Regions from separate parts of the Rhodococcus sp. MT28 genome, predicted to be linked through region 2. Evidence: riboswitches for the same ligand, from Rfam matches in the RefSeq annotation. Region 2 holds a riboswitch; the other holds the start of a gene.

Region 1 (14,757 bases), on a different contig from region 2:
CCAGAGCGTTGAGCGCAGCCGAGATCTCGGTCTCGGTCATCGCCTCGGCAGGTTCGAGGGCGCGCCCCACACGCCACGGAATCATCCCGATGACTGCCGGGACGACGCTGATGGGATCGACACCCCAGATGAGGGCGGACGCGCGCATCTTCGACAGAGACTTGTCGACGGCCTTCTTGGTGACCTTGCCCTTGCCGGTCAGCGCTCGTTCGGCGATCGCACTGTTGAGCTCCGCCCGCGTCATCGGAGTTTCCTCGGCGCCAGCCAGTGCCAACAATTCGAGAAGACCGAAATCGAGGGTGTCGAGTTCGTCCGCGGCTCGGCTGACCGACGCGCGTTGCTGTGCCCGACCGCTGAGAACCACCATCGTGCTCGGCGGCGGTACGGCCAGATCGGGGCGCAGACGCAACAACTCCGTCAACTCGGCGTCACTGCGCGCCGAGAGCCAATCGGTCAGACTTTCGGCTGCGGAACTGCCCGCCGGGGTGCCACGTGTTTCGGTCATCAGGTATCAGATTAGAGACCTGGTCTGTACGGCGTAACGGCGTCCTGTCAAAATGACTTCGTGGCCAACAATTCGAAGCAACACTATGTAGATCCAGGATGGCCGGAAACTGCAGACGGAGATCACGCAGTGACCGAATTGTCATCGACCCGCGCAGGTGGACTTTCACCCTTCGGCGAGGACACCACCTTTCCGGTTCCGGTGGAGTCACTTCCTTACGTACACCCGCACACCGTCATCAACCGATAACAACTCGACACGAAGAAGGCCCGCACCGAATCGGTGCGGGCCTTCTTGATGTTCGAGCGTCCGAGCGGACAGTCTTGCCGGTGTTACTTGAGGAACGACTTCGCGGTGTCGGCGACTGCGAGGATCTGCGGGTCGACCGGGATGCCGTTGGCCTCGGCGAATGCGATTGCCTGATCGATGGCGTCGGCGACCGGGTGTGCAACGGTCTGTGCGACCTGCTGCGCCGGAGCCGGAGCTGCCTGAGGAGCCGTCGTGGCCGGAGCGGAACGCTCGGTGGCGCCGCTGCTCAGCCCGAGGCTGGAGGAGCAGGACGGCCATGCGCCCCAACCCTGGTTTGCGAGAACACGCTCGGCAACAACGATCTGCTGCTCGCGAGTGGCCTGGTTTGCGGTGGCTGCGTACTGTCCGCCGCCGTGTGCGTTCCACGTGCTGGGGGAGAACTGCAGTCCGCCCTGGTAACCGTTGCCTGTGTTGATGGCCCAGTTTCCGCCGGCCTCACACTGGGCGAGACGATCCCAGTCGGAGTCGGGGGCAGCGTTTGCGGTTCCGGTGGCTGCAATTCCTGCTACGCCCATGATGGCGCCGGTGACGGCGACCTTGGCGACAGTGCGGCCGGTGGTGGTGGGCTTGCGATGGCGTCCGCTCATGATGGTCGAAATCCTCTCCACACGCGCCTGCGAGGTCAGCTGTCGGGTTCGGGCTGAGAGGTCGCCCGGCCTCGCCTTTCCTGGCTGGAAAGGGTCTGGCTTCACCCCAAGATTCGGTCTTGCGATCGAACCGGTGTCCACTGGAGAACTTTTCTGTTCTCACAGAGGACTTTGGGTCCCCCGTCCTCGTCCCTGGAATGCTCTGTCGGAAGTCCGGTACCCGCGGGACAAGGCTTGGCGCGGCGGGCCGGAGGTGGCCGAGTTTCCCGGCCGAAAACGACGGTAACGGCTCGAGTCGCTCGTGTCACCATTTGATAACGCGGCGTGGCGAAAGACGTACAACGCGTCACACAAAGCGCAGGAGACTCTTCCCAGGTAGGTGGGGGTGCCCGAGTGAATGTCCGGTTGTGTCCGTTCCGTTATCCATCCGTAATGTGAGCAAGGTCACACGTTATGCGGAAATAGAATTTCGGGCGATTGAGAGGTGCGTCGATCCGGACCCAAGGTTGTGGCCCGTGTCTCAACATCGACTTTGGAACTTAGGTTAGGTTTGCCTGACTTGCCTCGCTTGGGCAGGTTTCGCAGAGTCTTCCAAAGAAGTAGGGCACCCCTCATGAAACTGCAATACCGTCGGCGTGCGGTCACCGCGTCACTCGCCGTTGCCGCTGCTGCTGTCGGCCTGGCCGTCACTGCTCCCGCTGCACACGCCTCACCCGAGGATCCGACACACGGTGTTGTCGGAAGCTATTCCGCAACCCAGCCCGGCGACATCGTCGTCGACGCGGCAACCCACCGCGGATACATCACGCAGTACGGCGGACCGACCAGCTCGTTGTCCGTCGTCGACACGAACACCGGCAAGTCCGTCGGCGCCATCGACGGCGTCGTCGGTTACCCGTCGGCACTTGCCGTCGACTCGGGCCTCGGACGCGCATACGTGTCCTCCTCCTACGGCGGCGCGATCTCGATTGTCGACACGAAGACCGGGAAGGTCGAAAAGACGGTCACGCTGAGCGAGAAGAACCCCGACGGCTCGCGTCCGCAGATCAACGATGTCGTCGTCGATCCCACAACACACCGCGCGTACTTCTCGGACTACAAGTCCGGCAACATCCGAGTCGTCGACCCCAACGCCGCCGACGCCGTGTCGAGCATTCTGGTCCACAAGTCGGCAACGCCGACCAAGCTCGCCTTCGACAGTGTCCGCGGCTTCCTCTACATCGCGGACACCAACTTCTTCGACGAGAATTACGGCCGCACGCTGTGGCAGGCGGACGTACGCAAGGGCGGAGCACTCAAGTCGATCGTGCGTGCCGACAACCTCTACCCGGTCGACGTCGATGTCGACACGAACACCGGCAACATCTACATGACCGACACCCGGGCAACCAACCTGTGGGCGATCACCCCGGCCGGCGCGGTTCTGTCGAAGACCACGCTGTCTCCGACCGCGATTCCCAACGGCGTGGTCGTCGACGCTGCGGCAGGCATTGCATATGTCGCGGACGTCATGAACGGACACCTGTGGTCGGTCGATCTGACGACCCGCGCCACCACCGCTCTGACCGATACCAAGGTTCCGGCACTGGAGAAGGTCAAAAACCTCGCGCTCGACACCTCGACCGGCGCCATCGCGTCGACGACCAACGGGGGCAAGGTGACAGTCGTTGCTGCGTACCCGCTACCCGCCACCGTCGAATTGCCTGCCGCTCAGGTAGGTAAGGCGTATTCGCAGAAGCTCACTGCCGCCGATGCGCGCGCAACGTTTGCACTCACCAGTGGCACTCTGCCCGGCGGACTGTCCCTCGCACAGGACGGCACCATCTCGGGTACCCCCACCGCTGTCGGCAGCGTCACCGTCGAGATCACTGCGAAGAGCGTGCTTTCGCGTGCTTCGAGCGTGACCATCGTGGTCTCCGAGGGGCCGGTCGGCCCCGTCGATCCGGGCAACCCGGGAACTGGTACCGGTTCGCTCGGTAACCTCCCCGGACTCGGTAGCCTCGGGCGCTGATCCGACCTGATACGAGAGAACCCGACCACAGCAACTGCTGTGGTCGGGTTCTTCGGTCTGCGAGGCCGCTTTTCGCGTAACGCGATCGACGACTTATGCGTAATTCACCCGGTTCACGTCGACGATCTCCTTGCCGAGCGGCATCAGCGAGATCGGAATCATCTTCAGGTTCGCGACCGCGAGCGGAATTCCGATGATCGTGATCGCCATCGCGACGGCGGTGACGATGTGTCCGATCGCCAACCAGATACCGGCGATGATCACCCAGATGACATTGCCGATCATCGAACCGACACCAGCGGTCGGCTTGTCGACGACGGTCTTACCGAACGGCCACAGTGCGTAGATGCCGATGCGGAATGCCGCGATTCCGAAGGGAATCGTGATGATGAGGATGCAGCAGATGATGCCTGCGGCGAAGTAACCCAACGCCAGCCAGAAGCCGCCGAAGACCAGCCAGATCACGTTCAGGAGGATTCTCATGGTCAGTGACCTTTCGGTTGGAGGCGGGAGTGATCAGCGCACGCGTCGACCGGATCTGAGCGTGTAGACGATGGCCAGAAGGAAGCCGATCGGGCACGCGAGTGCTACCAGGTACAACGCCAGGCCGGGTGGGGTGTCGCTGAAGATATGGACTGCGAAGATGGCCACGATCGCCAGGAATCCGACGATGAACAGTGCCATCGCCGTACGGAACAGACCGTTTCCGGTGCCGGAAGTGCGCGGGTTCGGTTGAGGGTCCACACCTACGAGGATAGTGCCTGTAAACCTGGGTGCCGACCCGGGTTCGTCACAGGTAGACTGTTAACAGACTGCGCGCCCCGCTGAAGCAAGTGTGGGGCGCGTTCTTTTGCATTCTTCCACCGGAAGCGATGCGAGCAAGGCCATGAGGCTCTTCCGAGAGCCTCCCGAGCACATTGGGGCAGACGCCCCAGTCGAGTGATGAGCAGGTGAACGCGGTGCCGACCGGCAAGGTGAAGTGGTACGACGTCGAAAAGGGTTTCGGCTTTCTGTCGCAGGAAGAGGGCGAGGACGTCTACGTCCGTGCTTCCGCTCTCCCCGAGGGCGTCGAAGGCTTGAAGGCCGGCCAGCGCGTCGAGTTCGGAATGGCTGCGGGCCGCCGCGGTCCGCAGGCACTGAGCCTGAAGGTACTCGAGCCGGCGCCGTCGTTGCGCGGCGCGACGGCGACGCGTCGTGAGCCCGTCGAGCGTAAGCACACCCCTGATCAGTTGCACGGCATGGTCGAGGACATGATCACGTTGCTCGAGGCGAAGGTCCAGCCGGATCTGCGCAACGGCAAGTACCCGGACCGCAAGACCGCTCAGCGGATCTCCGAGGTCGTCCGGGCCGTCGCTCGCGAGCTCGACACCTGATCGCTCGATACGAGCTGCCGTACACGGCTTCGAAACAAAATGCCCTGCACACCAATCGGTGTGCAGGGCATTTTCGACGTTCCGGGGATCAAGCGGTCTTGATCGACCAGATCAGCAGTCCCTGTTCGCTTCCTTCACCGACGGCGAGGTGGATTTCGACGCCGACCAGTTGCTTGACGGGATCGCTCGAAGACTCGACCGTCACTGCCAGGGCCTCGCCGGGCTCGAAGACTCGGGGCTCACCGGTCTGGTTGCCGTCGGCATCCTCGTAGACGGCGAGCAGTGCCCACTGCGCATCCGAGACGTCCGTCGACAACGACAGCTGCAGCGGGTAGCCCGCTGGAACGTCGAGTGCGTAGATGTCGCCCACCTGGGCGCACTGGGACAGGTCGATGGTGCAGAAACCGGCAGGGTTCGTTTCGATCGTCTTGCCGTGTGCGTATGCAGTGATGACCGGTAGCTTTTCGGGGTCGTCGTTGATGTTCTTGATGATCACGAAAAGAACGGAGACGTAAGCAACCAGTGCCACCACCATCAGGACACTGATCGCTGCCACGATCTTCTTTGTTCTCGAGCGCATCATCACTGCGGAGTACTTCCTTGTCCTCGGTTGGATTTACCGGTGTAAATCACTTCGGTCACTTCTTGTTCGGCCAGATCGGGTCGCTTCCCGCCGAGGCCGGGCAGGAGGCTGCTTCCTCGGTAGCTCAGGAAGGTCTGCAGAAGCCCGATCGTCAGGAACACCGATACAACAGTGAACCCGATCCAGTATTCGGTCGGAAGCAGAACCCCCAATGCGCCGCCGAGTACCCAGCTCAGCTGCAGAACCGTCTCGGATCTACCGAATCCGGACGCGATCGATTCCTCGGGCAGGTCGTGCTGGAGTGACGCGTCGAGTGAGACCTTGGCGAGCGCGCTGGCGGCCGATGCGATGAGCGTGGCAAGCGCGGCCGTCATGAGGTTGTCCGTCAGCGCTGCGATCACCGCGATGATCCACACCGACGCAGTACACCGGAGCACGATCAAGGCAGGCCGGCCGAGCTTGAGGCGCGCACCCGTGGCATTTCCGGCGAAGTTACCCAGACCGGCTGCTGCGCCGACCAGGCCGAGCATCATGGCCTGCTGGAGCGGCTCGTGATCGGTGCGTGATTTGGCGACGAACGCGATGTAGAGCGTCAGGAAGCCGGTGAGCACGCGAATGGTGCCGTTGCCCCAGAGTCCGATGATCACGGCGCGTCCGAGAGGCTGACGGACCTTGGCAGGTTTGGCGTCCGGCTGCGGTGGGGCGCTGCCGGCGTGATGCGCTTCGTCCGGGTGGTAGGTGATGGTCGCGGGAACCTCACCCTCGGTGACCTCGACCCACGACGGGATTCGCATGCTCAGATATGCGCCGAACACGGTGACGGCGACCGCGAACCACAAGGCGCCGGTGGAACCGAAAGCGAGCGCGAGCGCACCTGCGACAGCTCCGGCCCCGATCGTTCCACCGATCAGCCCGAAGACCGTCAGACGCGAATTCACGCGCACCAGGTCTATTTCCGGTGGTAGGACGCGTGGTGTCACTGCGCTCTTGAGCACCGAGAACGATTTACTGAGCACCATCATGCCGAGCGCGGCCGGATAGAGGATCCAACTGTCGAAGTTGAAGACCAGGATCACCGCGAGGAGCGTCCGGATTCCGAACGACGACGCGAGTGCGATGCGGCGTCCGCGCTGCAACCGGTCGAGCATGGGGCCGATGAGCGGTGCGATGACCGCGAACGGTGCGATCGTGATCAGGAGATAGAGCGCGACCTTGGTCTTGTCCTCGCCCGTCGCCGCCGAGAAGAACAGGGTGTTGGCCAGAGCGACGGAGATCGCCGCGTCGGTCGCGTTGTTCGTCATCACCGCGTAGGTGAGAGCGGTCAGACCGGACTTGTCCGCGCCGTCGGCCTTCGCCGCGCGCTGGAAGGTCGCGATGCCCTTGTTCGTCAGTTCGCGGCTGCGCATCGCTGCGACGCGAGTGACGGTGAGCTTGCGAGGCATCGGTGGAGCCTTGGGAGCGTCCGCCCCCGGCGTCTTCGAACCGGCCGCGGATTCGGAGTCTCCCCGCGATTCGGGAATCGGATGCAGCGGTGGCAAAGGCGTGCGACGGGCAGCGGGACGGGCCGAAGGTGGGTAATTGTCCGGGCGGGCCGCGGGTGGGTAATTGTCGTAACCGGGGTGCACCTGTTGCCCCTCCGGCTCGTCGTGGATTCGCCGAGTTTCGGGGTCGTAGGGTTCGCGCGGTCCGGTCACCACTCAATTCTGTCCTAGTGTCGGCGCGGCTACCACGCACACCCCTGCGAGTCCTGTGTCATGTCGGACTCAGTTAACAAAACGGACTTCGAACATCTGCGGCCAATACTTGCCGGTGAGCAGGAATCGATCGGTACCGGGAATCTGCGCGATGCCGTTGAGAACGTCGACGGTGCTGGTCGATCCATCCGTGACGAGTTCTTCGCGTAGCGCCGATGCGTCGTACACGTTCGTGACGCTGCCGTCCGACGGGTCGATTCGGACGACGGTGTCCGTGGTCCAGACATTGGCGTAGACGGAGCCGTCTTCGGCGCATTCCAATTCGTTCAGCTTGCCGACGGACTCCGAAGATCTGGTGACGTCGACGGTCGAGATCGACGCGAAGGTTTCGGGATCGCGAAAGGTCAACGTGGCCGAACCGTCGCTCGAGACCAGCCGATCCCCGAGCGAACAGATTCCCCATCCCTCGGTGTCGAGTGGGAACCGCCCTCGTTCGGTCAAGGTGTCCTTGTCACGGGCGATGGCAACGCCGTCTTTCCAGGTGAGTTGCCACAGTGTGTCTCCGGCAACCGTGATGCCCTCACCGAACAACGGCGGGTCGAGATCGGCACGCGCAACTTCCGGTCCCGAAGCGGGGGACTGCTCGTCGGAGATCTCGCTCGAGCGCACCCAGGACTGCCCGACGCGTCCGGTGCTTTCGTACAACCGGTTTCCGTCGATCTCGAGGCCCTGCGTGAACGCGTCGGGATCGTGCGCGGACACTCGAACGATCTCGACGGAGCCGGTTTCGGACGTGAGGTTGTCGGGAGCGCCGGGGGAATCGGAGCACCCCGCCAAGGCCGAGGCGATCACGGCGACCACTGCAAAAGTGCGCACGGAATTGGCGTGTGACCTACTCATCTGCCCAGCATGGCAGCCCAGTGCGTTGCGGACTTGCGGTGGTGCGGCAAACTGGAGGAGTGAGTGTTGCTACTTCTCCAGAGCGTGCAGTGCCGCGCCCAGTACTGGCCGATGCGGTCGAGCTTGCCCGAAAGGCAGTCGTCGACCTGCATGAAGGCGGTGTGGGGGCATACCTCGGCGTGACGTCGGAGGACGAATTTGCCGCCACCCATCGATTTGCAGCAGACATTCCGGGATACCGCGGTTGGCAGTGGGCGGTTGTCGTCGCTGCCGGACCGGAGGACACCCACGCCACGATCAGTGAGTTGGCGCTGTTGCCGGGTCCCGACGCGTTGGTTGCGCCGGAATGGCTGCCATGGGATCAGCGGATTCGTCCCGGCGATCTGTCCGTCGGTGACCTACTCGCCCCGCCGGCCGAGGATCCTCGCCTCGTTCCCGGCTACGTCGCCACCGGTGACCCGGAAGTCGACGAGGTAGCTCTCGAAATCGGGCTCGGCCGCAAACAGGTCATGAGCCGCGAGGGCCGACTCGATGCCGCGCAGCGTTGGTTCGACGGTGACTTCGGCCCGGAGTCGGAGATGGCGAAGGCCGCGCCGTCGACGTGTGGACTGTGTGGATTCTTCCTTCCACTCGCCGGTTCGCTGCACGCAGCGTTCGGTGTGTGCGGAAACGAACTCTCCGCAGACGGCCGTGTGGTCAGCGTGTCCTACGGTTGTGGCGCGCACTCGGACACCAGCCTGCCGCTCGGTGCGGGCTCGCCGCAGTTCGACGCATTCGACGACGGGGCCGTCGAGCTGATTGCGGTGCCCGCTCGCCCGTCGAGCGCTGTTGCAGTTGAGGATTCGGTATCCACCGAGTAGAAGATCCGTTCGGTACGGACGCACTCCGCGAGGCGACGCTGCGCGCGTGGTCGGAATCTCCGACGCGATTGCGTGAAGACGCGGCTGCGGAATCCGACCTCGCAAAGGCCGGGTACCGCGACCGTCTGCTCACCGAACTGGCGCAGAACGCTGCCGATGCAGCTGCACGCGAGGGCGTCCAGGGCTCTTTGTGGGTGGATGTGGACGGTCGGACGCTGACGGTGGCGAACACGGGCCGTCCACTGGACGAATCCGGTGTACATGCGCTGACCGCGCTGCGCGCGTCGAACAAGGTCGACGCCGACGAAGGTGTGACGGGACGGTTCGGCGTCGGATTCTCGGCAGTTCTCTCGGTCAGTGACGAGGTGGAACTGCGCTCGTCGACGGGATCGATTCGATTCTCTGCCTCGCACACTCTGCGCGAGATCGAGTCTCGCGAACTCCCGGTGCCGGAAACCGGTGTCCCCGTACTTCGTTTGGTGTGGCCGTCTGGCGAATTGCCGAGCGATGGTGCTGATTCGGAAGTGGTGCTGACGCTTCGGCCGGACGTCGATGCCGCAGCGCTGCTTTCGCAGATGGCACGTGAGGCTGTCGACCTGCTCCTCGAACTCCCAGCTCTCGGATCAATTCGTCTGGGTGAGAAGACTTTTCGGCGATCGGAACGGGTGCTGGATTCCGGCCTCGTCGAGATCGCGATCGGTGATCGCACGTGGTGGCAGTACACCGCGCCGAACGCACGATGGTTGGTGCCCGTCCGCGACGGAGTCGTCGAGCCGGTCGCAGACGACGTCCTGCGGGCGCCGACGCGATCCGACGAGGAACTGTCGATCCCCGCGATCATCATTGCCGACATTGCAATGCAACCCGATCGGCGACGCCTCATGCCCGCTGCACCGATCGCTCCGCTTGCCGAGGGGTACGCGAAGTTCCTTGCTGCACTACCTCCTCGGCAGCGAACGGCACTCGTCCCGATCCCTGCCTTTGCCCGCAGCGAAACCGATTCGCTTCTGCGCGAAGCGCTTCTGAAGGAGCTGCAGGAAAACGAGTGGCTTCCGGTGGTCGGTGAACCCGACCGCGCGCCGCAGCGAGCATCCGTGGTGCCCGGGCTCGGTGATGACCTTGCCGAGTTGCTCACCGACATCATCGGCGGCCTGGTTGTCCCCGAGCTCTCCGGCCCCAAGCACGAGCGAGCACTCGCGGCAGTGTCGACGCACCGCATCGGGCTCGCGCGCATCGCGGAACTGCTCAGCGGTTCGGAACGTGAACCGAAGTGGTGGAATCGCCTCTATTCGGCTCTCGAGCCCTTGGTGATCGACACTCTTGCGGTGGAAGAGCTTGGAACACTGCCGGTTCCGCTCTCCGACGGACGGACGGTGACCGGGCCGCGGACCGTCGTCGTCGGCGTCGAACTGGGCGAAGACGCGCCGTCGGTGCAGTGGACGAGGTTGGTTCATCCCGTCGCGGTTCACCCGTTGCTCTCTCGATTGGGAGCGCAGACCGCGAGTGCCACCGACCTGCTGTCCGATCCGGCGCTGCGCGCATTGATCGAAGATGCTGCGGACCAAGATGATTCGGTAGCGACGGAGTTGGCGCAAGTGGTGCTCGGATTGGCGGCCCACGTGGCGCCAGGGGCGCTGCCGTCGTGGATCGGTGAAGTGCTGCTTCCTGATTCGGAAGGCGAATTGCGGTCCGCCGACCAACTTCTGCTTCCGGGAGCTCCCCTTGCAAGCGTCCTGGTCGAGGATTCTCCCTTCGGCATCGTCGACGCTGATTTTGTTCAGCGGGTGGGGGAGCAGGCGCTACGGGTAGTCGGTGTCGGGTGGGGTTTCACGGTGGTCCGTGAGGAATTGCCTTCCGGCCCCGATCACGATCTCGACGCCGAAGACGCATGGTGGGACACCCTCGACGAGGACCCCGAATACATCGAAGCCGTGCGCGATCTCGACCTCGTGGACGAAGACCGCTGGCCGCAGGCGTTGTCGCTGCTGGTCGAGTCGCCGGCGACGCGGGCGCTGCTCACCGACCGTCGTGGATACACGGCGTGGTGGTTGCGTTCGAATGCCGAACTCGGCGGTGAGGTGCTGGGCTTGCTGCGCGCTCCGGGCGATCGCACCTTCGAGGGATTGCTCGATGCTGCCGAACACCCCGACGCCGGATTCTTCTCCGGATTGCTGGCATCGGATACCGTCGACGATCCGGAACTGGCTCAGCTGCTGCTCGATCGGCTTGCCGACCCACTACGGATGCCGGCCTCCGCCGTCGTCGCGCGGACGCACCGGCTACTGGGGGAGGCAGCGCAGCGACGGGTTCTCGACCTGGAGGAACTGCACTTGCCGCCGTTCGTGCGAGGCCTTTCCGGCGATCTGGTCGATCCCGGCGACGCCCTTGTTCTCGACCGACCGTGGCTGGGAGCGGCACTGCCTGCACAACGAGTCGTGCTCGGCAGCTTCGAGACGGCCGACGCACTGGCAGATCTGCTCGACGTCGCGACGGCGTCTGCATCCGTTCACGGACGAGTGAGCAGCACCGGCGTCGTGACGACGTGGGCGAACGAACCGCAGGCAGTTCTCGGCTTCGCAGCCCTCGGCCGTGAGGTTCCCGGCGGCGAGGTAGTGATCCATCACGAACTGTCGGTGGAACTGACGGGGACGGTCGAGACGACGGTGATCGTGCCGTGGTGGGTGGACTCGGACGGCGTTCATCACGTGATGCGTACGTGGACTCTGCCGCAAGGAATGTGAGGGCAGATGTCTTTTGATCAGTGGGTACTCGACAGCGCAGTGAGTCAGCGGACGGCGTGGCTCGTGGACGTCGTCGACGTCATCACCGACAGCGGCGGAACCCTCGCGTCGTGGCTGATCGCGACGCTGCTCACTATCGTGCTTCTGGTTCGGGGACTGCGTACCGAAGCTCTGCTGATCGCCGGATCGATGTTGACCGGTCTGCTCGTGATGAGCGGATTGAAGCGCATCTTCACGCGAACCCGTCCACCCCTGCCGGAGCGGTTGATCGAAATCGATTCGTATTCGTTCCCGTCGGGCCACGCGATGATGAGCGCGATCCTGGCGACTTCGGTTGCCGCCGTGATCCTTCGTCTTGCCTTGCCGAGGCTCGCGAAGACGGCAATGCTCGCGAGCCTCGGCCTGTACACGATCGCCGTCGGATTCTCCCGCGTCTACCTGGCTGCCCATTGGATGACCGATGTACTAGCAGGTTGGGCGTTCGGGATGATGTGGGCCGGGGTGTGGATCTGGGGAACCGCGCAGATCAGAAAGCGCCGGGCGCTGGTTACTTCGTGAGCTCGGCGAGTAGTTGGCTCGTGGCCCACGGCAAGCTCAGTGCCGAGCTTGCGGTCAAGGCCGCACCGACCTGCGGAGCCTGATCGTCGTTGACGTAGACGACGCGATTGTCCTTGACCACGTCGAGTTGCTGGAAGCCAGGGTTGTTTCGGACCGCCTGTGCGGCATCGGGATTGCCGATGACAACGAGACGGTCCACGTCGAGAAGATCCAGTCGTTCGGTGGAGATCGGCGCGTAGAACTCACCGTTCATCAAGGCCTCGACCGCGGGAGCAGGTTTGAATCCGAGACTGCCGAGAACCCGTCCGCGGGCGTCCTCGGAGGAGAAGGCGTAGAACTCCGGGGTCGCGTCGACGCTGATGATCACCGCGGTCTGGTCTGCAAATTCCGGGTGAGCGCTTCTGGCGTCGGCGAACTGCTTGTCGATATCGGCGACCAACTTCTCGCCGTCGGCTTCGCGACCCACTGCCTTCGCTGCGGTCTTCGTCGTGATCTGCCACGGAGTTGCGTAGTCGCCGTAGGCCGGATCCTTCGCGACGGTCGGGGCGATCGCGGAAAGTGTGCTGTACAGGTCTTTGTCGATGCTCGAGTAGAGCGCGAGGATCAGGTCGGGCTCGAGCGCAGCGATCTTTTCGACGCTGATCGTGGTTTCGGGATTGCTGCCGACGACGGTCGGTTCGGTTCCGCCCCAAGGGCCGGTGACCCATGGCCACGTGCGGTTGACGTCCGGTTCGCCCGGGTACTGGTTGACCATTCCGACGGGCTTGATGCCCAGAGCCAACAGAGCCTGCTCGTCGTTGTAACCGACGGTGACGATCCGTTGTGGTTCGGAATCGATCGTGGTGCTGCCGAAAGCGTGATCGATCGTGACGGGGAAGGCGCCACCACCGGAACTCGACGGACTACTTGCTGCGTCGTCGTTCGAACTGCAGGAGACGAGTGCTGTGCCGACCAGGGCGACCACAGCAACGGATGTCAGTCTCGTCCAACGTCCTCGGCTTTTCCAACGATTTCGGTGGGAGATCTTCACGGCTACGTGGTTCCTTTCAGCATTGACAAGCTAAGACCGACACTGGAGTGCAGGGTAGGCTTACCATACTGAAAGGGTGAATCGACCTGCTCAGTCGACCAGACCGGCGCCCTGCTGTGCGCCCTTGTCACCGCGCACAGCTGCGCGTCGTTGAATGGAGAACAGAGCGAAGCCGAGGAAGCCGACTCCGATACCCGCGTAACAGATCGGGAGTGCATCCGACCAACGATCGCCGCTCACCGCGACCACGATCGTGGCGATCACCCACAACGCGGTGCCGATGATCAGTGCCGGCGCGGGTGCGGACAATTTGCCGATCAGGCCTGTTGTGTTGCGAGTCTCCGTCACAAAATTAACGCTACCCGTACCCCGGTGGCCTACTCTCCCTAGTGCGACCGGCTTCATGTGCGCCGGCACACGGCGACCTACAGCGATGGGGAAAGAACAAACATGGCGGCACCCGGCAAGATCCTCGACACCTATTTCAAGATCAGCGAACGAGGGTCGACGATCTCGACCGAGATTCGCGGCGGTGTCGTCACCTTCGTGGCGATGGCCTACATCGTGGTCCTCAACCCCCTGATCCTCGGCAGTTTCTCGGCTGACGACGCTGCAGCGAAGACCGACGTTCTCGGCAACATCCTTCCGGTCAACCAGGTGGCTGCGGTCACCGCTCTGGTTGCCGGCCTGATGAGCATCGTCTTCGGTGTCGTTGCCAACTATCCGTTTGCCATCGCCGCGGGTCTCGGCATCAACAGCCTGCTCGCCGTCACAATCGCACCTCAGGTCACCTGGCCCGAGGCGATGGGCCTGGTGGTCATCGACGGTGTGATCATCGTTCTGTTGGCACTCACCGGCTTCCGAACTGCGGTGTTCAATGCGATTCCCTCGGCATTGAAGTCCGCGATCGCGGCCGGTATCGGCATGTTCATCGCCTTCATCGGACTGGTCGACGCCGGATTCGTCCGCCGTATCCCCGATGCCGCCGGTACGACGGTTCCCGTCGGACTCGGAATCAACGGCTCCATCGCTTCGTGGCCGACCGTGGTGTTCATCTTCGGTGTGCTGCTCATGGGTGTTCTGGTAGTGCGCAAGGTTCGTGGTGGACTGCTGATCGGCATAGTCGTCACGACGATCCTCGCCGCGATCATCGAGGCAGTTGCCGACGTCGGACCCTCGCTCGGAACCAACCCCAAGGGCTGGAACCTCAGCATCCCCGCGATCCCGGAGATGCTCGGTGGTATGCCTGATCTGAGCCTGGTCGGCGACGTCAGCATCTTCGGCGCATTCACCCGCATCGGTGTTCTGGCCGCCAGCCTGCTTGTCTTCACCCTCGTGCTCGCGAATTTCTTCGACGCCATGGGCACGATGACGGGTCTCGGTAAGGAAGCCGGCCTGACCGACAAGGACGGAAACCTCCCCAACGTCGGTCGCGCGCTTGTCGTCGAAGGCGCGGGCGCGATCGTCGGCGGTGGCGCTTCGGCGTCGTCGAACACCGTGTTCGTGGAATCCGCGTCGGGTATTGCCGAAGGCGCCCGCACGGGCCTGGCAAACGTCGTGACCGGACTGCTCTTCCTCGTCGCGATGTTCCTGACGCCGCTCTACT
Region 2 (14,757 bases):
GTGGTTCGGTCGCCGGGTGGGACGCGCTCCAGCCCCCGATACTTGCGGAGGCGCCGCCCAAACGCGGTCGCAGAAAGTCCTGAGCGGCCCTATTCGGTTTCCTCCTTACCTCACTGACTAGGCTGCGAGGGTCATCGGCAGCACAAAATGGCAGCGCGAAACGACAGCTCGAAATCCAGCCCACTCGAACGACAGGGGACCAAGGCACTATGGCCGGCACCGACGCATCCAACGCCGTGAACGTCGATTCGAGTGCAGTGGTGCGGTCCTGGCCGTTGATTCTCGGTTTGCTCACGGACGGCAGTGACTTGTCGGAAGCCGACAGTCGCTGGGCGATGGGCGAGATCATGTCGGACAACGCCACCTCCGCTCAGATCGCTGCTTTCGGGGTCGGTCTGAAGATGAAGGGCGAAACCCCCGCGGAGTTGGAAGGGCTCGCCGCCGCGATGCTCGAACACTCCAGGCGCGTGCCGGTCGATTCCGACGTCGTCGACATCGTCGGCACGGGTGGTGACCGCTCCAACACGGTGAACATCTCGACGATGGCCTCGATCGTGGTTGCCGCGTCCGGTGTGCGAGTTGTCAAGCACGGCAACCGCGCTGCTTCGTCCAAGAGCGGTGGCGCCGACGTGCTCGAGGCGCTCGGCGTTCGCATCAACCTCGGGCCGGAGCAGGTTGCGAGGTGCGTCGAAGAGGTCGGCATCGGCTTTTGTTTCGCGCCGGTCTTCCATCCCGCACTGCGCTTTGCGGCGGTGCCTCGCAAGGAAATCGGCATTCCGACGGCATTCAACGTGCTCGGTCCACTGACCAATCCGGCTCGTCCGCGTGCCGGGCTGATCGGGTGCGCATTTCCGAAACTGATCTCGGTCGTCGCGGGAGTCCTTGCGCAGCGCGGCAATTCGGCGTTGGTGGTACGGGGAGACGACGGACTGGACGAACTGACCACATCGACGACGTCGACAGTTCACATCGTCGGGGGTGGAAGTGTGCGAACTGTCACGCTGGATCCGCGTGACCTCGGAATCGACCGCGTTCCTCTCGAAGAGTTGCGTGGAGGCGACGCCGAAATCAACGCCACCGTCGCCAGAACGCTGCTTTCCGGGCAGAAGGGGCCGGTCCGGGACGCGGTCCTGCTGAACGCGGGAGCAGCCATCGCGGCATTCAACGGTGTCGGCGACGATCTCGAGAGTGCGATCTCTGCCGGGATGACTGCAGCCGCTGCCGCGATCGACAGCGGCGCGGGCGCTGAACTGCTTCACAAGTGGGCGGCGCTCACCGCCGAGCTGGCCGACCAAGCCTGATCGAGGGGCTATTCACCCAGCGAGAAACCGGCCTCGACGTCTGCGCTGGAGAATGACTGGAACGCAATGTGTGTGGCGGTTCGGAGAACGCCGGGCACCTTGTTGATTCCTCCGGTGACCACGTCGGCGATCTGGGCGTGGTCACGCACTTTCACGATGGCGATCAAATCGACGTCACCTGCGCACGAGTAGACCTCGGTCACTCCGGACAGGTCGGCGACGGCCTGCGCGGTTTCCGGGATCCGAGCGGACTCGGCGTGAATCATGACGATGGCGTTGATCATTTCTCTCCTCGATTTCCCTGCGGGTTGTGATGACCCGGTGGTTTCGATCGAGCTTAGGGGTGCCGCCCCGCCGTTACGTCATCGATGTTCGGATTCGGTTCCGGCTCGGGCGAGTCGGCACCAGGCTTCCCACTTGCCGGCGCCGCTCACAGGTTCGACGTATCCAGATGTCGCCGACACGATTCGGACACCGTCCGACGAGAGCCACCTTGCGATCAGTCCCAGTTCTTCGGGTGACGCGCCGCGGAACGGGGCGTCGTCCGGTAGGACGGTTTCGGCCGCCGCGGTGATGGCGTCGACGACGGGCATCGGGTGAGTCCCACGTCTGGCGAGCCCGGCGGACGCGAGACGCCCGGACCGGATCACCGACAGCTCCCAGCCGCCGTCTCCGGTGGGGCGGGCGAGAACGAGTTGTTCGATCGCCGCGACTGCAGCGAGTCGCTGAGTGCGCCGCACTGCGGTGGCGACTGCGACCGTTCGGTCACGCAGACGCGCAGCATTCTCGAACAACGCGTGTGCGGACAGCTCGTCTATCCGGGCCTGCATCTGTTGGAGGGGAGTGTCGTTGGTTCCTCGGAAGAATCCACGCACGGCCTCAGGGGCGGCCGCGTAGTCCTCTGCGTTGATTTCCGGGGTCCAGGAGGCTGGACACGCCCCCAGTTCGCGAGCGGGGCAGTCAGGGCCGTGAACGGCGCCGCGTCCGAGACGCTTGGTACACGTGCGCAGACGACTGAACTCTGCGACGGTGTCGGCGACGTCGACTGCGTCGGCGCGAGAGGTGAACGGGCCGATCGAATCGGCCGTGGGCGTGCGAACCACGGACAGTCTCGGAAACGCCTCGTCGGTGAGGGTGATCCACCAACCTCGCTTGGGAAACTTGGAGCGACGGTTGTACGGCGGCGCATGCGCGCTCAGCAGTCGTAGTTCACGCACCCCGGCTTCGAGAGCGTGCGCGCACTCGACATGGTCCACGCGGGTGGCCAGCGCGACCATTTCCTTCATCCGGCCGCGGGTCTCCGAACCGGTGAAGTAGTTGCGGACGCGGCGTCGAAGGTCGGTAGCAGTTCCTATGTAGAGGGCTTCGTCGGAAGGACCGCGGAAAAGGTAGACACCGGGGCTTCGCGGCAGGTTTGCGGCGAAGGACCGTTTGGCCCGTTGATGCGAGGAAATGTTGGGCAGGTAGTCGACTAGTTCGCTGTAACTGTGGACACCCTGGTTTCCGACCCTGTCGATCAGTCCGTGGAGGACGTCGACGGTCGCACGCGCGTCGTCGAGAGCCCGGTGCGTCGGCTGGGTGGTCACTTGGAAGAGATGGGCGAGTGCGGAGAGCTTCACCGAAGGTGCTTCGTCGCGTGTGAGTACGCGCCGGGCGAGTTTGACGGTGCACAGGACACGGAACGCAGGCCACGGGCGCGCGCTGCGTGACGCCGCTGCTTTGAGGAAACCGATGTCGAACGGCGCGTTGTGTGCCACCAGCACCGCGCCCTCGGCGAACTCGAGAAATGCAGGCAGGACACGTTCGATTGGAGGTGCGCCGATCAGCATGGCCGTGGTGATTCCGGTCAGTTCGACTATGTAGGGCGGAATCGACCGGCCGGGGTCGACGAGTGTTGCCATTTCGCCCAGTACCTCGCCGCCGCGGATCTTGACGGCGCCGATCTCGGTGATGGAGTCCTGGTCGGCGCTGCCCCCTGTGGTCTCGAGGTCGACGACGACAAATGTTGTCTCGCTCAGCGGTGTGTCCAGTTCGTCGAAGCTCAGTTGCCGCCCGACGTCGAACTTCTCCCCGTCGGAGAACGGGGGCGGAGACGGAAATTCTCGGGCCGAGGCGGGACTCACACCGCAGACAGTAGAAGTACCCCCCGACACGAATTCGAGAGTGCAGACACGGAATCCGACCCGCACGGACTTCCATTGCGAAATCGGTGGATGAACGCCCGACAAAAGTAGGAGAGACGAGGATCACACTTGCGGTGGGAACTCGCGAATGTGGACGCGCGCCTACTTGTGAGTAGGGCGAGTCGAGGGGTCTTCGGTGCGTCTGTCGACGGCTGAAACCGCGTCCGTGACCGGAACAGGTTCTAGTTTCAAGTAATCATCGTTGAACTGCATGGAAGATCGGATTGTCGGGTTTGGTGAGCCTTGGCAGTGGGTAGAGGGCGCGGGTTTGACGGCCTGGAGTGGGTCGCCGAACCGACCTGTTGTTATCTCCCCGTGACCCGCCGGGCGTATCGCGGGCGCGGCACCACGATTTCCGGCGAATCGGGCGCGATTGTCACGAAGCGGTCGACATCGTCGCGATCATTTCGTAACCTTCCTGAGACCTAACGAAGTCTTGCCGGACCAAACAGGACCGGCATCGTCAGGAACCGCCTAATCGGGATCTCCGCGAGGAACCCGAACCGGGAACCCAAGTTTCCACTGGGGTGAATCCCGCCTGGGGTGCAGCACGCAGGATCGCTGCAGACCACGCGGGTAGGGCTGATCTTCCCAGCCCGAACCCGTCAGCTAACTCGGTCGGCGGATGAATGGAAGAAATGGAGCACCCCTTAAGTGGCGTCACAGAGTTTCAAGCGTTCTGCGCAGTTGGCAGTAGCCGGCGCGCTCGCAGTCGGAGCATTCGCTGCAACCGCTGCACCTGCCTCGGCAGACCCCATCACCATCCCCGGCGTCGGCACGTTCGAGGTTCCGGGCGTTTCTATTCCTCAGTTGCCGGTCATTCCGGGCATCACCGACATCGCACCGGCTGCACCGGCCGCTCCCATCTCCAGTGTTGGTGAGCAGGCAGTTCGCGCCGCAGAGAGCAAGCTGGGCTCCCCGTACGTGTACGGCGCAGCCGGCCCGGACGCATTCGACTGCTCCGGTCTCGTTCAGTGGGCATACAAGCAGGCCGGTCTCAACCTGCCTCGCACGAGCTACGACCAGGCTGCAGCCGGCGTTGCCGTCGCACAGTCCGATCTTCAGGTCGGCGACGTGATCTCCTTCTACGGCGGATCGCATTCGGGCATCTACGCCGGTAACGGCAATGTCATCCACGCGTCGACCGCTGGTCAGCCCGTGAAGCTCGCTCCGGTGTCCTCGATGCCGTACGACGGCGCTCGCCGTTACTGATTTCTGAACACGCTCGACGGCTGTCTCCGGTAGGCAGTCGGAACGATCCGCCGCTGTGATGCGGCGGAGCTCGGGGGAGCTCCGGATCTTCGAATGTGGGCCTCGAATCTTCGATTCGGGGCCCACATTTTCGTTTCGCGACAATTCGCCCGGTACTTCACCCCGACACGCCTACCGGCGAGTAGACACAAACGTATGCCGTTCCGTAACCTTATCGAGACATTGCGCGGCCGAGACAGGTACTGTGGATAGTTGACAGCCAGCTAACAGATCGTCGACCGGCCCCGGTCGGCGTCGCTTCACCGAGACGGAGAGTTGCATTCCGTGGTTTCATCGAAAAACAACAGTCGAGTACGGGCCGCATTGACAGTGGGAGTGCTGGCGTTCGGACTCGTTGCAGGGCCTTCGATGCAGGCCGGTGCTGACCCCGTCATCACCAACCCCACCGAGGCGCTCGACAAGCTCGGTGAACTCTCCCGGGTTTCCGAGCAGACCAACGAAGCGCTGCACAACGCGCAGATCGACCTCGACGCGAAGCTGGCAGTCGCGAATGATGCGGACGTGCGATCGGCAGCCGATCAGGGTCTTCTCGACGCGGCTTCGGCGCGCGTCGCCGAGTTCGCTCCGGCGGTAAACCGTATTGCCACAGCGAATTACCAGGGTGCGCGAACCAATCGCCTCTTTGCGTTGATGGTGAGCGACTCGCCGCAGCAGTTGCTCGACCAGATGTCTGCGCTCGACGTGATTTCCAACGACGCGGCAGTACAGGTCTCTCAGTTCAACCAAGCCACTGCCGATGCGCGTGCCGCCTCGGAAGCGTCGAAGCGATCGGCCGAAGAAGCGCGAACCGCCGCCGATCAAGCCCGCGCGCTCAGTGACGATTTGCAGCGCAAGCAGAGTGAACTGCAGACGCAGATCGCCGACGTGACCAAAGCCTTCCAGAATCTCACCGACGACGAACGTAACCAACTGAGCGGTACGCCTTTCCCGCCGGACGTCGATCTCAGCAAAATTCTGGCTAACTTGACCCCTGGCTCGGGTGCTGCTGCTCTGCAGGCAGGCCTCACGCGGATCGGTGACCCGTACGTCTGGGGCGCGACCGGCCCGAACGAGTTCGACTGCTCAGGTCTGGTGGTATGGGCCTACAAGCAGATCGGAAAGACTCTGCCGCGATCGAGCCAAGCGCAGGCGCAGGGCGGTGTACCGGTGTCGAGGGACCAACTACAGCCCGGCGACGTCGTGACGTTCTACAGCGACAACTCGCATGTCGGCATCTACGCCGGCGACGGAAACATTCTGCATGCGTCGACGTTCGGCGTACCGGTGAAGGTCCAGTCGATGGCAGGCATGGAGTTCTCCACTGCGCGTCGTTACTGACGGCTTGCTGCGCCCGAGCGGCGTGTGGCCAGCCGCCGTGAAGCGTCGAGTCGAGTTCTCCTACACTCGGCACCGTGCCGACTGAACCGATGACGACGCCCGACGTCGGCGCAGATCGACCACGCCGTTGGGAGTATCCGGCCCTCGTGGCGCTCGGTGTAGCCGTGGTGCTCGTTCTGGGCCTGACGATCTTCCTGACGAACAGGTCCGATTCCGACGAAAATGCCGCCGCCGAACAGGACGCGGAACGCAGCGCTCAAGTCCAGAGCTTTCTCGATGCATGGGCCGCGGCTCAGATGTCCGACGATCCGTCGGGGCTGGCGAAGTTCGTCGACAGTGCCGCCGCACCCGGTGTGCTCGAGGCGGAAGTTCGACGAGCCACTGCTGCGGGAGCGCTTGAATTCTCCGACTGGGGATACGAGATTCCCAGCGGCGGCCTGACTCCGGCGCCGCGAACCGGTGCGCCGGGCGGAGACGTCGAAGTATGGAATGCGCAAGTTCTGTTGCGGTACGCCCTCGACGGCGTCGACGCATTGCCCACGCGCAAGGCAGTGTCCATGACGCTCGCGAAACGCGGCGATCAGTGGTCGGTTCTTGCGGACGGGTCGATCGTCGGACTGGACGGCGCCCGAACGGCGGGCGAATCCTGGAACGGCCCCTGGGACTTCGGCCCGCTTGCCGTCGCCGAGAATTCTGCGGGTAACGCGCTGGTGATCGGCCACCCGGGTCAGCAGGCGTTCGTCGACGCTTTGGCTGCCGATGTGGACTCAGCCATCGAGAACACGACGCAGTTGTGGGGGCCGTGGTGGTCCGAGCGCGCGGTGCTCATGGTGGCGGGGTCCGCTGAGGAATTCACCGCACTGGTCGGCTCCCATCACGACGGCGCTTCGATTGCTGCAGTGTCGGTCGCGGATGCGACGGCGGACGGGTCTTCCGACGTGAGTGGCCAGCGGGTGGTCTTCTCGCCTGCCGCGGCTTCGAGGTTGACCGACATCACCAGGCGAACGGTGTTGCGCCACGAACTGATGCACATAGCCGCCCGATCGAAAACCCGTGACGGGTCGCCGATGTGGGTATTGGAAGGGTTTGCCGAATACGCGGGAAACCGTGGATCCTCGCGGGCCTGGGGTGAGATCGCGCCGACTCTGGCGGCAGCGGTACGCTCCGGCGATACTCCGACCGAGTTTCCGGACGACACGCAGTTCAGCGGTGTACCGGTCGTGAGTTCACTGGCGTACGAATCGGCGTGGTCGATCAACGCGTATATCGCCGATCGATTCGGAGAAGCAAAGCTGACCGACCTCTTTCGCGCTCTCGCCTCCGGAAAGATGACGGCCGAAGACCTCGATTCGCGGATCCGAGCGGTCGTTGGCGTCGGAACCGAGGAACTGCGAGCCGGATGGGTCGACTGGACCAACAGCCATCTGGGCTGAGTAGTTCGCGGCTGGGTCGATTGCAGCGGCGAGGTGCCCTTCGCACGTTTGAAGCACCGAGTGCCCTACGGTGGACGGATGCGCCGGACCCTCTTGGTGACCAACGATTTTCCTCCTCGCCCCGGAGGTATCCAGTCCTATCTCCACACGTTCGCCGGGCATCTGCCGCCGGACAAGTTGGTGGTGTACGCACCGCGGTGGCGGGGCGACTCGCACAAGAAGTTCGATGCGGCACAGCCTTTCGAGGTCGTTCGGCACCCGACGACGCTGATGCTGCCGTCGCCTTTTGTCGCTCGTCGAGCCGCGAAGTTGGTCAAGAAGCACGACTGCGAGTCGGTCTGGTTCGGTGCGGCAGCGCCGTTGGCGTTGTTGGCACCGGTTGTTCGACGCGCCGGAGCGAGCCGAGTGATCGCGAGTACTCACGGCCACGAGGTCGGATGGTCGATGATTCCCGGTGCGCGGCAGTCGTTGCGTGTGATCGGTGACCACACCGATGCGGTGACGTTCGTCAGCAAATACACCCGTGGGCGGTTCTCGGCGGCCTTCGGCCCGCAAGCGGCGCTCGAGCACCTTCCTTCCGGAGTGGACACGTCAGTGTTCCACCCGGACTCGGTCGCTCGCGCGGAACTGCGTAAGCGATACGGGCTGGGTGAGCGGCCCACGATCCTGTGCCTGTCGCGGCTCGTGCCACGCAAGGGGCAGGACATGCTCATCAAGGCGCTGCCGACCGTACGCAAGAGCATTGACGGGGCGGTACTGGTGATCGTCGGAGGTGGGCCGTACGAGGACTATCTCCGCCAATTGGCGCGTAAGACCGGGATGGACGATCACGTCGTCTTCACGGGCACGGTGCCCGCCGCAGAGTTGGCGGCGCACCACACGATCGCCGACGTGTTCGCCATGCCGTGCCGTACCCGAGGCGCCGGATTGGACGTCGAAGGACTGGGAATCGTCTACCTCGAGGCCTCGGCTACCGGTGTGCCGGTCATCGCCGGGCGCAGTGGTGGCGCTCCGGAAACGGTGCAGCAGAACAAGACCGGGCTCGTGGTCGACGGCACCTCGGTTCGCGACGTCGCCGAATCCGTGATCGAGGTGCTGTCCGATCGTGATCGCGCGGCCGCGATGGGAGCAGCCGGCCGGGCATGGGTTGCCGAAGACTGGAAGTGGGACACGCTCGCTTCGAAACTGCGTAATCTCCTCGGCTGAGCAACCGGGACTCGAACGCGAACGGCCCGCACCGAATTCGGTGCGGGCCGTTCGTGTCGGCACGTTCGTGTCGGCAGAGGACTGATCGGCGAAAGACTACTTGGCGTAGATCTTTTCGATGTCGGCGGCAAAGCTCTCGTGCACGACGTTGCGCTTGAGCTTCATCGTGGGCGTGAGTTCGCCTGTGTCCTCGGAGAAGTCGACCGGAAGAATGCGGAACTTCTTGATCGCCTCGGCGTGTGAGACGAGCTTGTTGGCCTCGTCGATGGCGTCCTGGATTTCGCCGACCAGTTCGCCGTCCGAAACCAGGTCGGCCGCTGTGGTTCCTGCGGCCTTGTTGTTGCGCTCGTTCCAGGCGGGAAGAGCTTCTGCGTCGATGGTGATGAGGGCGCCGATGAAAGGCTTCTGGTCGCCGACCACGATGGCCTGGCTGATCAGCGGGTGCGCGCGAAGGGAATCTTCGAGCTGAGCGGGGGAGACGTTCTTGCCGCCTGCCGTGACGATGATTTCCTTCTTGCGGCCGGTGATGGTGATGTAGCCGTCCTTGTCGACGGTGCCGAGGTCGCCGGTGTGGAACCAGCCGTTCTCGATCGACTCGGCGGTGGCCTTCTCGTTGCGCCAGTAGCCGGTGAAGACCACCGGTCCCGAGAGGAGGATTTCGCCGTCTTCTGCGATACGAACGGAGTTGCCGGCCAACGGCTTTCCGACAGAACCGACCTTCTGTGCGCCGATGGTGTTGACGGCGAAGGCCGCGGTGGTTTCGGTCAGTCCGTAGCCCTCGTAAATCGTGACGCCGATACCGCGGAAGAAGTGGCCGAGTCGAGCGCCCAGAGGTGCACCACCGGAAATGGCCAGCTGGCACTGCCCGCCGAGCGCTGCGCGCAGCTTCGAGTACACGAGCTTGTCGAAGAGAGCGTGCTTGGCCTTGAGAACGATGCCGGCGCCGCCCTTGTCCTGCGCCTCGCTCCACGCGACGGCGGTGTCTGCGGCCGCGTCGAAGATCTTTCCCTTGCCGTCGCCGTGCGCCTTGGCGCGTGCGCTGTTGTAGACCTTCTCGAACACGCGCGGCACCGAGAGGATGAAGTCGGGCTTGAACTCGCCGAACGTCGGAACGAGGTTCGGGATGTCACTCGTGTGCCCCAGCGCTGCACCGGCGTCGAACGACGCGATGCTGACTGCGCGAGCGAGAACGTGCGCGAGCGGCAAGAACATCAGCGTGCGGACGCCAGGAGTCTTGAGCAGCGTGCCGAGGTTGGAGTCGAGGATGCCCTTCGACTCGGCAATCAGGTTGGAGTGCGTCAGCTGGCAGCCCTTGGGTCGGCCCGTGGTGCCCGACGTGTAGATCAGGGTCGCGGGATCGGATGCCTTCAGTGCCGCGACGCGGGCGTGGACGTCCTCGTCGGAGATGTCGGCGCCCAGTGCGGTCAATTCCTCGACGACACCCTTACCGCCCGCCGCGGCATCGATCTGGTAGACCGTGCGCAGCGCGGGTGCGGCTGCAGCGACGTCCTTCACGGTCGCGGCGTGAGTGTCGTTCTCGACGATGAGGTCGATTGCTTCGGAGTCCTCGAGAATCCAACGAACCTGCTCGGCTGCGGAGGTTTCGTAGATCGGAACCGTCACGCCACCGGCTGCCCAGATGGCGTAGTCGACGAGCGGCCATTCGAAACGCGTCGCCGACATGAGGCCGACGCGGTCGCCCTGCTTGACGCCGATCGCGATGAGGCCCTTGGCGACGGCAGTCACCTGAGCGGCGAAATCGCCTGCAGTGACATCGACCCATGCATTTCCGACTTTGCGCTTGTAGACAACCGCCGCCGGCTTCGTCTTCGCGAAGGCGAAGACCGAGTCGACCGCGGAGGCATCCTCGGGAATGGTGAACGTCTGGGGTGCGCTGAACTCAGGCACGAAATACCTCCGACACTGCGAAATACTGACGAGTAGGGTTTTCGTCTCCTACTGTAGTCGCATGTCCGACGCAGTTGTGGCCAGGCTTACAGTCTGTCCGGTATGTAGTGTTGCGACACCCCTCGACGCTTCGCGGACGCGATATGTGAAGCTACTTCGGTGAGCAGCATTCAGGTCGCAGACCAGACTTTCATCGCCGCCCCGCCCGAGCGGGTCGCCGAACTGTTGTCCTCGCGCGCGCAGTGGCGTCGCTGGTTCAGTGATCTCGAGCTCGAAGTCCGGGAAGATCGCGGTCCCGCAGGATTCCGTTGGGGAGTGTCCGGTCAGCTGGTCGGCACCATGGAGGTGTGGCTCGAACCGGCCATGGACGGGACGATCGCGCACTACTTCCTGCACTGTGAGCCGGTCGGCGTATCGCCGTCCGATCTGGCGACCCTCGACCTCGCCGGGATGAACCGCAAGCGTCGGGTCGATGGCAAGGTCATGTCGTTCCAGCTCAAACGCGAACTCGAAGCGGGACGTGCCGCCGGAGTAGCACCGGACTGATAATCGAAGCACTGCACGTTGTGCAGGTTCTGGACTTTTGACGAAGGAAGGTAGCGCAGTCGTATGGCCGAGAAGACCAAGGGGTTGATCAGCATCGACGCTCCTGCCGACGCCGTGATGGACGTCATCGCCGATTTCGAGCGGTACCCCGAGTGGGTGGCCGCGGCGAAGTCCGTCGAGGTGACGGCGCCGGGACAGGGCGGCCGCGCGGACCGAGTACGTTTCGTCCTCGACGCGGGGATGGTGAAGGACACCTACGAACTGCAGTATTCGTGGGCACCGGACGGTATGGCGGTGAGTTGGGAGCTGATCTCGGGCGAGATTCAGAAGTCCCAATTCGGTTCGTACACACTCGAGCCCGGCCCGAACGGCACCACGTCGGTCACCTACGAGTTGACGGTCGACCTGACGATTCCGATGATCGGACTGTTCAAGCGCAAGGCCGAGAAGATCATCACCGACACAGCTCTGAAGGAACTGAAGAAGCGAGTCGAGGGCTGAGTGCCGGAGCAACGATCGCGCGTCCAACTGTTCGTCGGTAAAGGCGGAGTAGGCACGACGACGCTTGCCGCAGCGACTGCTGTGTCGGCTGCGACCGATGGGGCGAGAGTGCTGCTCGTGTCGATCGATCAGGCAGGTTCTCTTGCAGACGTCCTGGGCGTGCCGAATCCGCGAACGACCACATCTCTCACCGAGCGTCTCGACGTCCGGCAACTCGACACGTCAGCGCTCCTCGAGGACAAGTTCCGAGGATTGTCGGGGTTGATCGACGCTGCAGGAACTTTCGGAGCGGGAGATCACGAACACGGTTCGTCGTTCGAGGGCTTGGAACCGGAAGAGTTGACGGGATCCCTGGGCATCCAAGACATGCTCGGGCTCGCCGAGATCGTCGACCTCTCGGACAGCGGCGACTACGACGTCGTGATCGTGGACTGTCCGGCCGCAGCCGAAGCGCTGCGGATACTCGGCTCGCCGTCGATGGTGTCGGAGTATCTCGAGCGATTGTGGCCGCGGCACAGGCGGATGGTCGCTGTGACAGGTACGGACATGCGGCTGCTCCTGCTCGTGTCCGTCGTCGAACGCGTGCTCGCGTCGGTGGATCGGATCGCGGTTCACCTCTCGGATCGGGAGAACACCGGCGTGCGTGTGGTGACGTCGGCCGACGGCGTGTCGGTCGCGGCGACTCGTCGGACGTTGTCCGGGCTGGCTCTGGCCGGGTTGCGAGTTGACGGGATTGTGGTCAACAACCTTGTCCCGCAGTTCAACTCGTCCGCCGGGAAGGGTGTCGACGATTCACCGGCGGCGCAGTGGCTCGCGTCGATCCGGGCGGCTCAGGCACTCGTCGTGGACGAACTGCGTGGATCAACCGATGGAATGTCCGTCACAACGGTCGAACGCGCTTGCGCCGAACCGGTAGGGTTGGCCGCTCTGGGCGAGATCGCGGCCACGTTCGAGGGTGGAGCGGGCACGGATTCGGGCACCGTCGGTACCGCGGACAACATCGTGGTGTCGTTGGAGTCCGGGACCGGAGTCGATTCGGTGTACGTGATGCGGATGTACCTTCCGCTCGTGGATCCGTCGTCGTTGTCGTTGGGCCGGGTGGAGGACGATGTGCTGGTGGGAGCAGACGGCGTACGACGCAGAGTTCGTTTGGCGTCGGTGCTGCGTCGTTGTGTCGTGAACGGGGCGGAGTTGGACGGCAGTTACCTGATCATCCGGTTCAGCCCGGATCCCGCGGTGTGGCCGGTATGAGCGAAGAGCACGAGCGCCTCGTCGCGGAGTTTCGCGCGCTGGCGGAAACCGTTCTGACGCGCCTGGAACCGGTGCTGCAGAAGGCCGCAGCAGCGACGGCAGACGTTGCGAGTGACTCGGCGTCCACGGACACGCAGCCGGTGTTCACCGGCTGCAGCTGGTGCCCGGTGTGCGCCCTCGCCGCACTGGTTCGCGGTGAGCACCACGAACTGTTGGCATTCCTCGCGGGTCAAGCAGCAGCATTCCTTGCGTTGCTTCGTGAGATTCTCGACGAGTTTCTCGGGGGGCCGTCAGGCCCCGATCGTGGACCCGAAGGCGGTCCGACGACGCCAGGTGCGGAGCGAACTCGCACGGCGGCATTTGTCCCGATCAACGTGACGGTCAAGGACTGACTCAGTACCCCGGGTAGAGCGAACGGCCCGAGATGAGCACAATCGACACAATGGTCACCGACGCACGAGGCACCGATTCAGGGTGCGCACTCCAGCGGACGCCGCTCGCGCGGGAATCGTCGCGATGAGCGCGCGCCGCTTGAAAGCGGTCTCCGACTCCACCATGGACGACATCTTGACGGTCGGCATCGACGTCGGCGGGACGAGTATCAGGGCCTCCATCGTGGACGTCGACGGACAAGTGCTCGAGATGATTCAAGCCCCGACCCCGCAGTCGGCCAGGGCACTCGAAGACGGTCTCGATCGCGTCGTGCGCGAATTGGTCACCAGGCACGAGGTATCGGCCGTGGGGTTGGCGGTCGCCGGCTTCATCACCTCCGATCGAAGCTCGGTTCGGTTCGCTCCGCACTTGCCATGGGTGGACGCGCCGGTCGGAAGTGACTTGAGCAAGCGGCTCGGCTTGCCGGTCGTTCTCGAACACGACGCCAATGCAGCGGCGTTCGCGGAGCACCGATTCGGCGCGGCCGCAGGTGGCCGCAATGTCGTGATGGTGGCGATCGGGACCGGAATCGGTGGAGCGCTGCTGATCAACGGTGAGCTGTACCGGGGGAGTCACGGCGTCGCTCCCGAACTGGGCCACATCCAGGTCGTTCCGGGCGGGCGTCAGTGCGCGTGTGGCAAACGTGGGTGTTGGGAGCGCTATTGCAGCGGAACGGCGCTCGTCGACACGGCAATCGAACTGCTTGCCGCCGACCCGGCCGCGTCGACGGTCCTGGCGCGTGAGGTAGCGGTGGATCCTGGTTCGCTCACCGGTCGCCGGATCGCCAACGCCGCGCAGGACGGTGACCCACTCGCGCTGGCAACGATCGCCGAGTTCACCCGTTGGCTGGCCGTGGGTCTGGCCATGGTCGGTGACGTCTACGATCCCGATCTGGTCGTGATCGCCGGCGGCGTCGCGAGTTCTGCCCCACTGTTTCTCGACGACGCCCGCGAGCAATACGCGACATTGTTGACCGGGGCGAAGCACCGCCCACTGGCCCGCATCCGTTCCGCTCAGCTGGGCGAAGCTGCGGGCATGGTCGGCGCCGCCGCTTTGGCCCGATCGGTAGTGCCTCAGGATCTCGGTGGGGTCGACGGCGCTGGAACCACGTCTGCCGGACTGTGATCGGGTCGATCCTGCAGGGGCGTGTGTAGCGGGGGTTACCGGTCGGCAGTAAGGTCGTACTCAGCGAAATTCAGCTGTGAATGGGAGGGACGCCGTGTGGTATTGGCTCTTCAAGTATGTGTTGCTGGGGCCGATTCTCTGGCTGCTCGGGCGTCCGACGGTCAAGGGTCACGAGAACATTCCGACTGACGGGGCGGCCATTCTGGCCAGCAATCACCAGGCGGTTCTGGACTCGTTCTACCTTCCGCTTCGCGTCAACCGCCGCATCACGTTCCTTGCCAA

The links. Region 2 has a riboswitch for cyclic di-AMP ahead of AC1Q6C_RS27555 (C40 family peptidase). Riboswitches for the same ligand answer to the same signal wherever they lie in the genome.
Region 1: it holds a riboswitch for cyclic di-AMP, as region 2 does, so the genes downstream of both, AC1Q6C_RS02895 (transglycosylase family protein) here and AC1Q6C_RS27555 (C40 family peptidase) in region 2, are expected to answer to the same signal.

What each region holds. Positions count from the first base shown of each region.
Region 1 covers NZ_JBXAFD010000001.1:595,948-610,704, reverse strand. The annotation lists gene AC1Q6C_RS02905 (helicase-associated domain-containing protein) at 1-505, opposite strand, end outside; gene AC1Q6C_RS02900 (hypothetical protein) at 566-754, shown strand; gene AC1Q6C_RS02895 (transglycosylase family protein) at 838-1,401, opposite strand; cyclic di-AMP (ydaO/yuaA leader) riboswitch at 1,410-1,619, opposite strand; gene AC1Q6C_RS02890 (YncE family protein) at 2,015-3,412, shown strand; gene AC1Q6C_RS02885 (YccF domain-containing protein) at 3,506-3,895, opposite strand; gene AC1Q6C_RS02880 (hypothetical protein) at 3,929-4,156, opposite strand; gene AC1Q6C_RS02875 (cold-shock protein) at 4,372-4,785, shown strand; gene AC1Q6C_RS02870 (DUF2771 domain-containing protein) at 4,874-5,341, opposite strand; gene AC1Q6C_RS02865 (MFS transporter) at 5,368-7,062, opposite strand; gene AC1Q6C_RS02860 (glutaminyl-peptide cyclotransferase) at 7,132-7,962, opposite strand; gene AC1Q6C_RS02855 (DUF3027 domain-containing protein) at 8,001-8,822, shown strand; gene AC1Q6C_RS02850 (sacsin N-terminal ATP-binding-like domain-containing protein) at 8,891-11,563, shown strand; gene AC1Q6C_RS02845 (phosphatase PAP2 family protein) at 11,570-12,121, shown strand; gene AC1Q6C_RS02840 (iron-siderophore ABC transporter substrate-binding protein) at 12,111-13,151, opposite strand; gene AC1Q6C_RS02835 (DUF2530 domain-containing protein) at 13,242-13,499, opposite strand; gene AC1Q6C_RS02830 (NCS2 family permease) at 13,602-14,757, shown strand, end outside.
Region 2 covers NZ_JBXAFD010000009.1:82,599-97,355, forward strand. The annotation lists gene AC1Q6C_RS27535 (hypothetical protein) at 1-83, shown strand, start outside; gene trpD (anthranilate phosphoribosyltransferase) at 210-1,301, shown strand; gene AC1Q6C_RS27545 (Lrp/AsnC family transcriptional regulator) at 1,310-1,585, opposite strand; gene AC1Q6C_RS27550 (DEDD exonuclease domain-containing protein) at 1,664-3,424, opposite strand; cyclic di-AMP (ydaO/yuaA leader) riboswitch at 3,946-4,124, shown strand; gene AC1Q6C_RS27555 (C40 family peptidase) at 4,139-4,696, shown strand; gene AC1Q6C_RS27560 (C40 family peptidase) at 5,021-6,073, shown strand; gene AC1Q6C_RS27565 (peptidase MA family metallohydrolase) at 6,148-7,506, shown strand; gene AC1Q6C_RS27570 (glycosyltransferase family 4 protein) at 7,585-8,712, shown strand; gene AC1Q6C_RS27575 (AMP-dependent synthetase/ligase) at 8,809-10,620, opposite strand; gene AC1Q6C_RS27580 (SRPBCC family protein) at 10,780-11,166, shown strand; gene AC1Q6C_RS27585 (SRPBCC family protein) at 11,230-11,667, shown strand; gene AC1Q6C_RS27590 (ArsA family ATPase) at 11,668-12,918, shown strand; gene AC1Q6C_RS27595 (hypothetical protein) at 12,915-13,310, shown strand; gene AC1Q6C_RS27600 (ROK family protein) at 13,435-14,475, shown strand; gene AC1Q6C_RS27605 (lysophospholipid acyltransferase family protein) at 14,570-14,757, shown strand, end outside.